3 regions of the Undibacterium sp. FT79W genome follow, and region 3 is predicted to be linked to each of the others. Evidence: predicted binding sites of a transcription regulator. Region 3 holds the regulator's gene; each other region holds the start of a gene.
The links. The regulator sigma-54, encoded in region 3, starts transcription at its own class of promoters, with help from an activator protein. The targets are predictions, from matches to a motif close to TGGCANGNAANCTGCTTT.
Positions count from the first base shown of each region.

Region 1: the regulator sigma-54 is predicted to act here: its motif matches at 937-954, upstream of glnA (type I glutamate--ammonia ligase).
Region 2: the regulator sigma-54 is predicted to act here: its motif matches at 1,560-1,577, upstream of H8K38_RS15200 (ammonium transporter).

Region 1 covers NZ_JACOGB010000001.1:717,052-720,316, forward strand. Annotated here, with positions in the region: gene H8K38_RS03145 (rhodanese-like domain-containing protein) at 60-524, opposite strand; gene glnA (type I glutamate--ammonia ligase) at 1,087-2,502, shown strand; gene H8K38_RS03155 (DUF4124 domain-containing protein) at 2,630-3,118, shown strand; gene glnL (nitrogen regulation protein NR(II)) at 3,211-3,265, shown strand, end outside.
Region 2 covers NZ_JACOGB010000008.1:69,050-72,314, forward strand. Annotated here, with positions in the region: gene H8K38_RS15190 (arginyltransferase) at 1-703, opposite strand, end outside; gene aat (leucyl/phenylalanyl-tRNA--protein transferase) at 721-1,437, opposite strand; gene H8K38_RS15200 (ammonium transporter) at 1,627-2,829, shown strand; gene H8K38_RS15205 (NUDIX hydrolase) at 2,953-3,265, opposite strand, start outside.
Region 3 covers NZ_JACOGB010000005.1:51,646-54,910, reverse strand. Annotated here, with positions in the region: gene lptB (LPS export ABC transporter ATP-binding protein) at 1-480, shown strand, start outside; gene H8K38_RS09935 (RNA polymerase factor sigma-54) at 492-1,973, shown strand; gene hpf (ribosome hibernation-promoting factor, HPF/YfiA family) at 2,083-2,427, shown strand; gene H8K38_RS09925 (enoyl-CoA hydratase/isomerase family protein) at 2,577-3,265, shown strand, end outside.

The sequences.
Region 1 (3,265 bases), on a different contig from region 3:
TCGCTATTCTAGCAAAGTATTGAGGCAGATGGAAGTATGTTTTTAATGTATTTGAAATATCATGCACCAAGCCACGGCAAATCATTGGCGCACCAACCCCCGACTGTTTTTCTGTGGCCATGCGCATCTCTGTCTCCTTCAAAGCCTTGCAGGATGTCAAAACATTGGGTGTAGCCGGTTTCGCTGGCGAGTTTTGCCGCATGACGTGAGCGCACACCTGAACGACACAGAAAAAGAATGACGGTATTTTTGTTTGTTGTAATGGTGGCGAGTTGCTGTAAGAAATCAGGGTTTTGCGCTCCGCCCGGATACAGGCTCCACTGCACTGCAAAATGTTGAGTGTCGTGAATCAAGACCTTACCAACCCAATCACGTTCGGCATTGGTGCGGACGTCAACGAGGATGCAATCTGGATTCGACTGCAATAGTTCAAAGGCCTCAATGGGAGTGACCGCTCCGGCATACGGAAGCGATTGTTCCTGTGCGCGTTGTCGGGCAGATGTGAGCGTAGTGTTGCTAGACATAGTTAATCCAGTGCGGGCAGTTTGTGGGGGCATTTTCATTGAATTATGCATGAAGCGACACGCGTATGCATCGCTTCAGTGTGGTTTGATTGGTGGTGCGTATAAAATTCAGTTGTTAGCAGGCTCTGCGTCTGAGATAGATAATTTGCATACAAATCAGTCGCCATATGAGTGCGCACACTGAGAGAGCACGCAATACTGGTGACAGCTTATGCTGTCGACAGCACACCTATTTCGCAGTGCACATTAATGGTGCAATCATTTGCACCTAAAAAGTGCAATCATTTTTTTCATATACTTATTTTGTTTTTTTTGGTGCATCACCAGAAGCTTATGATTCTTGATTTTGATTAAACGTTTTAAAAACAAAGTGTTAGCGATAATTTTCTGTCGTTGTGCGGATTCTGGAATATGGCATAGTTTCTGCTATTATTGTTCACGGAGTTGAGCGGTCAGATGATTATGCAGAAAGAAAATTAACGACAGGTTTCTTTTGTCAGGATGGCAGAACGAAGGCTCAGTAATCCCCGATTTATTTTTAGCGCTACTTGAGGAGTTTCACATGGCAATGACAGCTGCAGAAGTTTTGAAGATGGCGAAAGATAACGAAGTGAAATTCGTTGATTTTCGTTTCGCAGATACACGCGGTAAAGAACAGCACGTGACTGTGCCTGTTTCTCACTTCGATATCGATAAGTTCGAATCTGGCCATGCATTTGATGGCTCTTCTATTGCGGGCTGGAAAGGTATCGAAGCTTCTGACATGTTGTTGATGCCAGATCCAAACACAGCGAATATCGATCCATTTATGGAAGAAACCACATTGTTTATGCAATGTGACGTCATCGAGCCTTCCGATGGCAAAGGTTACGACCGTGATCCACGTTCTATCGCAAAACGCGCGGAAGCTTATCTGAAATCTTCCGGTATCGGCGATACAGCCTATTTTGGTCCTGAACCAGAATTCTTTATTTTTGATGGCGTACGCTGGAAAATCGACATGTCCGGTTGCTTCGTCAAGATTGATTCTGAAGAAGCGTCTTGGACTACAGGTGAAAAACTGGAAGGTGGCAATACTGGTCATCGTCCTACAGTCAAGGGCGGTTACTTCCCAGTTCCTCCAGTCGACAGTTTCCAGGACATGCGCTCTGAAATGTGCCTGATTCTGGAATCTTTGGGTATTCCAGTGGAAGTGCATCACCATGAAGTTGCTGGCGCTGGTCAAAATGAAATCGGCACAAAATTCTCTACATTGGTAGAGCGTGCTGACTGGACTCAAAATCTGAAATATGTTGTCTGGAACGTGGCTCATACCTACGGCAAAACAGCGACTTTCATGCCTAAACCTATCGTTGGTGATAATGGTTCCGGTATGCACGTGCATCAATCGATCTGGAAAGATGGCAAAAACCTGTTCGCAGGCGACGGCTATGCTGGCTTGTCTGATTTCGCTCTGTACTACATCGGCGGTATCATCAAACATGCAAAAGCACTGAACGCGATCACGAATCCAGGTACTAACTCTTACAAGCGTCTGGTTCCAGGTTACGAAGCACCGGTGAAACTGGCTTACTCTGCTAAAAACCGTTCTGCATCTATCCGCATTCCTTACGTTGCGAATCCAAAAGGCCGTCGCGTTGAGGCGCGCTTCCCAGATCCACTGGCAAACCCATATCTGTGCTTCTCTGCACTGATGATGGCAGGTCTGGATGGTGTACAGAATAAGATTCACCCAGGTGAAGCAGCGTCTAAAGATTTGTACCATTTGCCACCAGAGGAAGATGCATTGGTTCCAACAGTGTGCGCGTCTCTGGAAGAAGCCTTGGATGCACTGAATAAAGATCGCGAATTCCTGACTCGTGGTGGTGTGTTCAGCGACAGTATGCTCGACGCTTACATTGAACTGAAAATGCAGGAAGTTCAACGTATGCGCATGACTACGCATCCTGTTGAATTTGACATGTACTATTCCCTGTAATTGCAAGGGATGCTATAAAAGCGGGGGCAACCCCGCTTTTTTTGTTTTGTTACTGCGCGTAACGTGGAATTGTGAATATGCGCAGCATCGCATACACTACACCTCTGTTTTTGACTAGTGATTGAATATGAAGCGACTATTGATTGGTTTTATTTCGTTAATCGCCATCCAAAATATTGCCCACGCGCAGGCCGATGTGTTTTTATGCGTCGATGATAATGGCAAGAAAGAGTATAAAAATACGGGCGCGACTAAAGGTTGTAAGAGAGTCGAGTTGCCCGGCATTACAGTTGTTCCTGCCCCGGCTTTACCTTCCACTCCCAAGAAAGCACAGGCAAAATCCGCTTCTAGCCCTGCAGATTTCCCTAAGGTTGACGAGGGAACACAAAAGGCCAGAGATTCGGATCGCCGGCAAATTTTGTTGGATGAGCTCAAAGCGGAAGAGCAAAAACTGGCTGATTTGAAAAAAGAGTACAACAATGGTGAGCCTGAGCGTCGTGGTGATGAGCGTAATTACGCAAAATATCAGGAACGCACCGGAATGATGAAAGATAACATCAGCCGCACCGAAAAGAACATTGAGGCATTGCGGCGTGAAATTTCCAACCTAAAATAATGCAAAATCTCTGCTTTCCATGCAAGAAATTGAATCGGCGGGCATGATGCTTGCATAATAAGGTCGCACTATGCGGCCTTTTTTTATGGATTATGGTGAAAAATTCTCTCTCTATTCTGCCGGCATTCGCCGGACTTGAGCTGCTCA
Region 2 (3,265 bases), on a different contig from region 3:
CATGCATCAGCGCGTCAAGCGGCCTGAAATTGGTTTTGTAAGCCATCTTGGCGCTGGCGGCAATCCAGTAGCCAAGGTAAACATAGGGCAGTTTTAATTCTTTGCTCTGCCGTATTTGCCACAAGACGTTGTAGGTGCCATACGAGGCGGCTGCTTCATCCGGCTCAAAAAACGTGTAGACAGATGACAAGCCGTCGCTCAGTACATCGATGATGCTGACCATTTTCAGTACATGGTGTTCATCGCGGAATTCAACCAGTCGTGTATTGACCCGGCTTTGCAACAAAAACTGCGCGTACTGTTCACGGCTGTCCGTATCCATGCCGCCGCCAGCATGACGCTGATTCTGGTAGCGCTGATACAGTTCATAGTGCTCGTGCGAATACGCGAGTGTCGTGACGCGCGGTACCAGGTTGGCGTGTTTTTTCCACGCCCGGCGCTGGCTGCGGTTTTCGTTGAACTCATCGACCCGCACTCTGACTGGGGTACAGGCATTGCAGGTATCGCAATACGGCCGGTAAATAAAAATACCGCTACGCCGGAAACCTTTTCTGACCAGTTCTGAATACGTGTCTGCATTGATCAGATGCGCCGGCGTTGCTACTTGCGAACGCGCCTCCAGTCCTTCCAGATAGCTGCAAGGGTAGGGCGCGGTTGCATAAAACTGTATGCTGGCAAAAGGAAGTTCGTTGAGTTGCGTCACGGTGATTTACTTTGCTGTCATTGATATAGCGCCCTCAGCGGTTGCCATTCCTCGATCATCGGTTGTGTGGTTGCCTGTGCTATCCATCGGATAAAGTCGGCACGGGCGATAGGTTTCGCGCCCAGTGAAGCCAGGTGCGCTGTCTCTTGCTGGCAGTCTATCATTTTCACCCCGTGTTCACGTAAGAAAAATACCAGATGACTCAGCGCAATTTTGGAGGCATTCGATACCCGCGCAAACATCGATTCACCATAAAACATGCGACCGATGCAAACGCCGTAAGCACCGCCGACTAGCTCGCCATCGAGCCAGACTTCGGATGAATGTGCATAGCCTAGCTGATGCAGGCCGCAGTAGCCCGCCACGATGTCTTCGGAAATCCAGGTGCCGTTGCCATCTTTGCGCGGTGCCGCACAGGCGCGCATGACTTGTTCAAAGGCTGAGTCAAAACGAATTTCCCAGCGGGTATCGGTACGGATTTTTTTTAAGCTCTTTTTCAGACTGTCTGAAATCCTGAAGTCAGACGTTTGCAGCACCATGCGCGGGTCGGTGGACCACCATAATATGGGCTGGCCTTCAGAAAACCACGGGAAAATACCTTGTTTGTATGCCAATAAAAGGCGTTGCGGCGACAGATCGGCACCTGCCGCGAGCAGACCCGCAGCACCATCGCGATCAGTGAGTGCCGTTGCAGCATCTGGAAAGGGCGATTCCGCTTCTAACCAGGGAATCATTGTGATCCTTTCTGGTGTTGCACTAAATCAGCGCTTTTTATGAGTGCAAAATGCCTGTGCATGGTGCGTGTTAAATTGATATTATCCATAAAATTCAATAACTTAATGTGTTTGCACCAAATTGGAATATTTATTGCTTTATCTGTGTGAAACTAATTAAGAAGTGCACACTTAAGGGGAGGTATCAGCATGAACGTACAAATAGATGGCGCCAATGCTTTGTTTATTTTGCTTGGTGCAATCATGATTCTAGCAATGCATGCGGGATTTGCGTTTCTGGAGTTAGGTACCGTGCGTAAAAAAAACCAGGTCAATGCGCTGGTGAAGATTATTGTCGATTTTGCGGTATCGACGATTGCTTATTTCTTTGTCGGTTACAGCATTGCTTATGGTATCCAGTTTTATTCTGGCGCCGAAGTGCTGGTGGCAAAAAATGGTTTTGAGTTGGTGAAATTTTTCTTTTTACTGACCTTTGCGGCGGCGATACCGGCGATTATTTCCGGTGGTATCGCTGAACGCGCCAAGTTTTATCCGCAATTGATTGCGACTGCGGTACTGGTTGGTGTTTTATATCCTCTGTTTGAAGGCATTGCCTGGAATCATCGCTTTGGCATCCAAGACTGGCTGAAAGCGGCTTTTTCTGAAGAGTTCCATGATTTTGCCGGTTCTGTGGTGGTGCATGCTTTTGGCGGATGGGTCGCGTTGCCTGCTGTGTTGCTGCTTGGCGCGCGTCGTGGCCGGTATATGAAAAATGGTGCGATTGCCGCGCATCCGCCTTCCAGTATTCCGTTTCTGGCGCTGGGCGCGTGGATATTAACGGTGGGCTGGTTCGGCTTCAACGTCATGAGCGCACAGACGCTGGATAAGATGAATGGCCTGGTGGCGATTAATTCCCTGATGGCGATGGTGGGCGGTACGCTGGTCGCTTTGCTGATGGGGAAAAATGATCCCGGCTTTGTGTATAACGGCCCACTGGCTGGGCTGGTCGCAGTTTGCGCAGGCTCTGATCTGATGCATCCTTTGGGGGCGTTGATCACTGGCGGTGTGGCCGGTGCGATTTTTGTCTGGATGTTTACCTGGACGCAAAATAAGTGGAAGGTGGATGATGTGCTCGGCGTCTGGCCTTTGCATGGCTTGTGCGGCGCGTGGGGCGGAATTGCTGCCGGAATTTTTGGTCAGAAAATGCTGGGTGGGCTGGGCGGCGTCAGTTTATTGTCGCAAGTCTTTGGTACCGTGCTCGGCATTGTGATTGCGTTTTCCGGTGGTTATGCGATTTACGGTTTGCTGAAAAAAACTATGGGCATACGTCTGGATCCTGAGCAGGAATTTGAAGGTGCCGATTTGTCGATCCATAAAATTTCATCGACGGCAGAGCGCGAATCCAGTTGGTGATTTCGGTTAAAACTCATTCAGAAAACTGCTGAACGTCGATAAGCATCATGGTGTGCAGTCAATAAAAAAGGGTGGAAATTCCACCCTTTTTTATTCCGTTTCATTTTTATCCCGGTTTATTGTTCAGCCTTCTTGCTGCATAGGTTTAAAGATGTCATGAGCGTAGAGTCGATAACATTCGCCCTTCTGCGTACGGCGATAGTTTTCAAAGAAAAATTTCAGGGTGTAACTGATGGTGGGGAAGGCAATATCATCCCAGGGAATTTCTTTTTCGGAAAACAGTTGCACGGCTAGACTTTCAACTCCAGCCGCATAATTCAGATCGAGTAAAGTGGCACGATAAAACAGGTGCACTTGATGCACGTGTGGCACATTCAGAATAGAAAATAAGTCATGCAACTGGATATTGGCACCGGCCTCTTCCTCGGTTTCTCTT
Region 3 (3,265 bases):
TCGGTGTTTCGCAAGTTGACGGTGGAAGAAAATATCCGCGCCGTGCTCGAACTGCAAAGAGACAAAGAAGGAAAATTTTTGTCTGAGAAAAAAATCCGGCAACGTCTGGATAGTTTGCTGACCGATCTGCAGATAGAAAAAATCCGTGACAGTCAGGCGCTTGCGTTATCGGGCGGTGAACGGCGCCGGGTTGAGATTGCGCGTGCACTCGCGACGAACCCGCGCTTTGTTCTGCTCGATGAACCTTTTGCCGGTGTTGATCCTATCGCCGTCATTGAGATTCAACGGATTGTCCGCTTCCTCAAAGAACGCGGCATCGGCGTGTTAATCACAGATCATAATGTGCGCGAGACACTCGGCATTTGCGACCACGCCTACATCATCAATCAAGGCTCGGTATTAGCCAGCGGCAAACCCGACGATATCATTCAGAATGAGTCCGTGCGACGCGTCTATCTCGGAGAACATTTCCGGATGTAACGGGACGCATTATGAAACAAAGCCTGCAACTACGTACTTCTCAGCATCTTGCACTGACGCCTCAACTGCAGCAATCAATACGGCTGTTGCAACTGTCAACGCTGGAACTGCATCAGGAGCTGGAAACACTGCTGATAGAAAATCCTATGCTGGAGCGTGTCGACGATCCTATGGACAATGCGGTTCGCTTACTGGCGGACGGTGCGATCAATAACACAAGTACGACACCGGATGCAGGCATGGAAAGCGCCGCTCAGGCTGACAACAATACGCCGCAAGAAGCGACAGCCGACGCCGATGTACCAGTCAACGACAGCGTCAGCGCTAACGAGGAAGAATGGAGTTTTAACGACGCGCCTTCCGGTGCATCTAACAGTGACGAGGATGAAGGACGTCCGCAACTGGAAGCGGCGCACATCAGCTTACGCGAATACTTGCTCGAACAGATGCGTCTGACGCTCAGGGAACCGCGTGATCGCGCGTTGCTGGAACTGATCATCGACACCCTGGATGACAACGGCTATCTGACAGAAAGTCTGGAAGAAATTCATGCCGGTCTGCCGATAGAGTTGTTGATTGAAGAAGATGAATTATCGTTTGCGCTGAAGATGCTGCAGAGTTTCGATCCGCCCGGTGTCGGTGCCAGAAATTTATCAGAATGTCTGGCGCTACAGGTCAGGCGTCTGCCAAAAATTCCTTTTGTCACCCGTCGTCTTGCACTGGCCGTGGTAGAGACTCAGCTGACTTTATTTGCACAGCGAGACTTCACTAAATTAAAAAAAATATTCGGCTGCGACGACGAAGATTTACGCGAAGCACAAGCAGTCATACGACAGTGTGAACCACGTCCCGGCATCACATTTGCCACCAGCAGTTCCGACTATGCAGTGCCTGATGTGATCGTCAAAAAAAGTGGTAATGGCTGGCAAGTTTTACTGAATCAGGATGTGATGCCGAAACTGCGCGTCAGTAGTATGTACGCCAATATCATGCGGCAAAACCGTGGCGAAGCAGGACTGGGAACGCAGTTACAGGAAGCACGCTGGCTGATCAAAAATATGCGTCAGCGTTTCGATACTATTTTGCGTGTATCGCAAGCGATAGTTGAAAGACAACGTAACTTTTTTACGCATGGTGCAGTCGCGATGCGCCCCCTTGTTTTGCGCGAAATAGCTGATACACTAGGTCTACACGAGAGCACTATTTCTCGTGTGACGACCCAGAAATACATGCTGACCCCGCATGGTATGTTTGAGTTGAAATATTTTTTCGGCAGCCATGTCGCGACGGAAACAGGGGGTGAAGCATCTTCCACAGCGATACGTGCACTCATCAAGCAGTTGATAGGAGCAGAAGACCAGAAAAGCCCACTCTCTGATAGCAAAATTGCAGACATGCTGGGCGAACAGGGCATGGTAATAGCCCGACGGACCGTTGCCAAATACCGTGAAGCCCTGAAAATTCCGCCAGTGAGTTTGCGTAAATCTTTGTAAGACGTCCTTGTAATCACGGTTTGAATTGCTATATATGATTTAGCTCAACGCAGTAAAAACGAAATGAGCTTATCGTTAATAGCAAGTAATATCACTATAGGAGCACAGTATGAATCTCACCATCAGTGGACATCACGTCGAAGTCACTCCTGCCATTCGTGAATATGTACATACCAAGCTGGAACGCATCCGGCGCCACTTTGATCAGGTCATTGACATTACCGTCACGCTGACCGTCGACAAACTGAGCGAAAAAGAGAAACGGCACAAAGCCGACATTGACCTGCATATCAGCGGTAAAGATATTCATGTTGAAAGTCTGGCGCATGATTTGTACGCAGCCATTGACACACTGATTGATAAACTGGATCGTCAGGTGATAAAACATAAAGATAAAGTCCAGGGTCACGATCGCGATGCGATCAAACATATCCCCGATCCTGCATCGGCATAATCGCCAACCCCGCGCTTAACGGGACTCCAAAACAAGGACGCCAACAGCGTCCTTTTTTGTTATCTGTTTTTTGTTATTTTTGTCGTACTGACGATGTGCAAACAGGAATAAAATGAATGCCCTGTCACGACTATGTTAATGGTATCTACATGAGCGAATACGTAATCACTTCCGTTAAAAATCAGATCGGCTACATCACTCTCGACCGCCCCAAAGCATTGAACTCCTTATCACTGGAGATGGTGCGCGCACTCACCGCCACTTTATTGGCATGGCGAGACGATACAACGATCCGTGCAGTATTCATTCACAGCAGTAGTGAAAAAGCATTTTGTGCCGGTGGCGACATCCGTTTTTTTTATGATGTCGGCACAGCCACACCGAGCGGTGACAGCGCCCTGCTTGAAGATTTTTTTACCGAAGAATATGCGTTAAATCATTTGATACATTTTTACCCCAAACCCTACATCGCGCTGATGAATGGTGTGGTGATGGGTGGCGGTATGGGCATTGCGCAAGCAGGTGAAAATTGCCGTCTGCGCATCGTTACCGAGCGTACAAAAATGGCGATGCCGGAAGTGAACATCGGCTTATTTCCTGATGTCGGCGGCAGTTATTTCCTGTCGCGAACACCGGGTGAAATCGGTACTTATCTCGGTCTGACTGGCGACATCATCGCCGCCACAGATGCCTTGTATGCAGGCCTCGCCGACGTCTATATTCCGACGTCCGAGTTACCGGCATTACTGTCCATGCTGGAGACCAGCAACGCGCAGGATATCCGCCTGGCGATACGTGAATTTGCTGCGCCATTTGCGTCGCAGGCCGATCCGGCCAG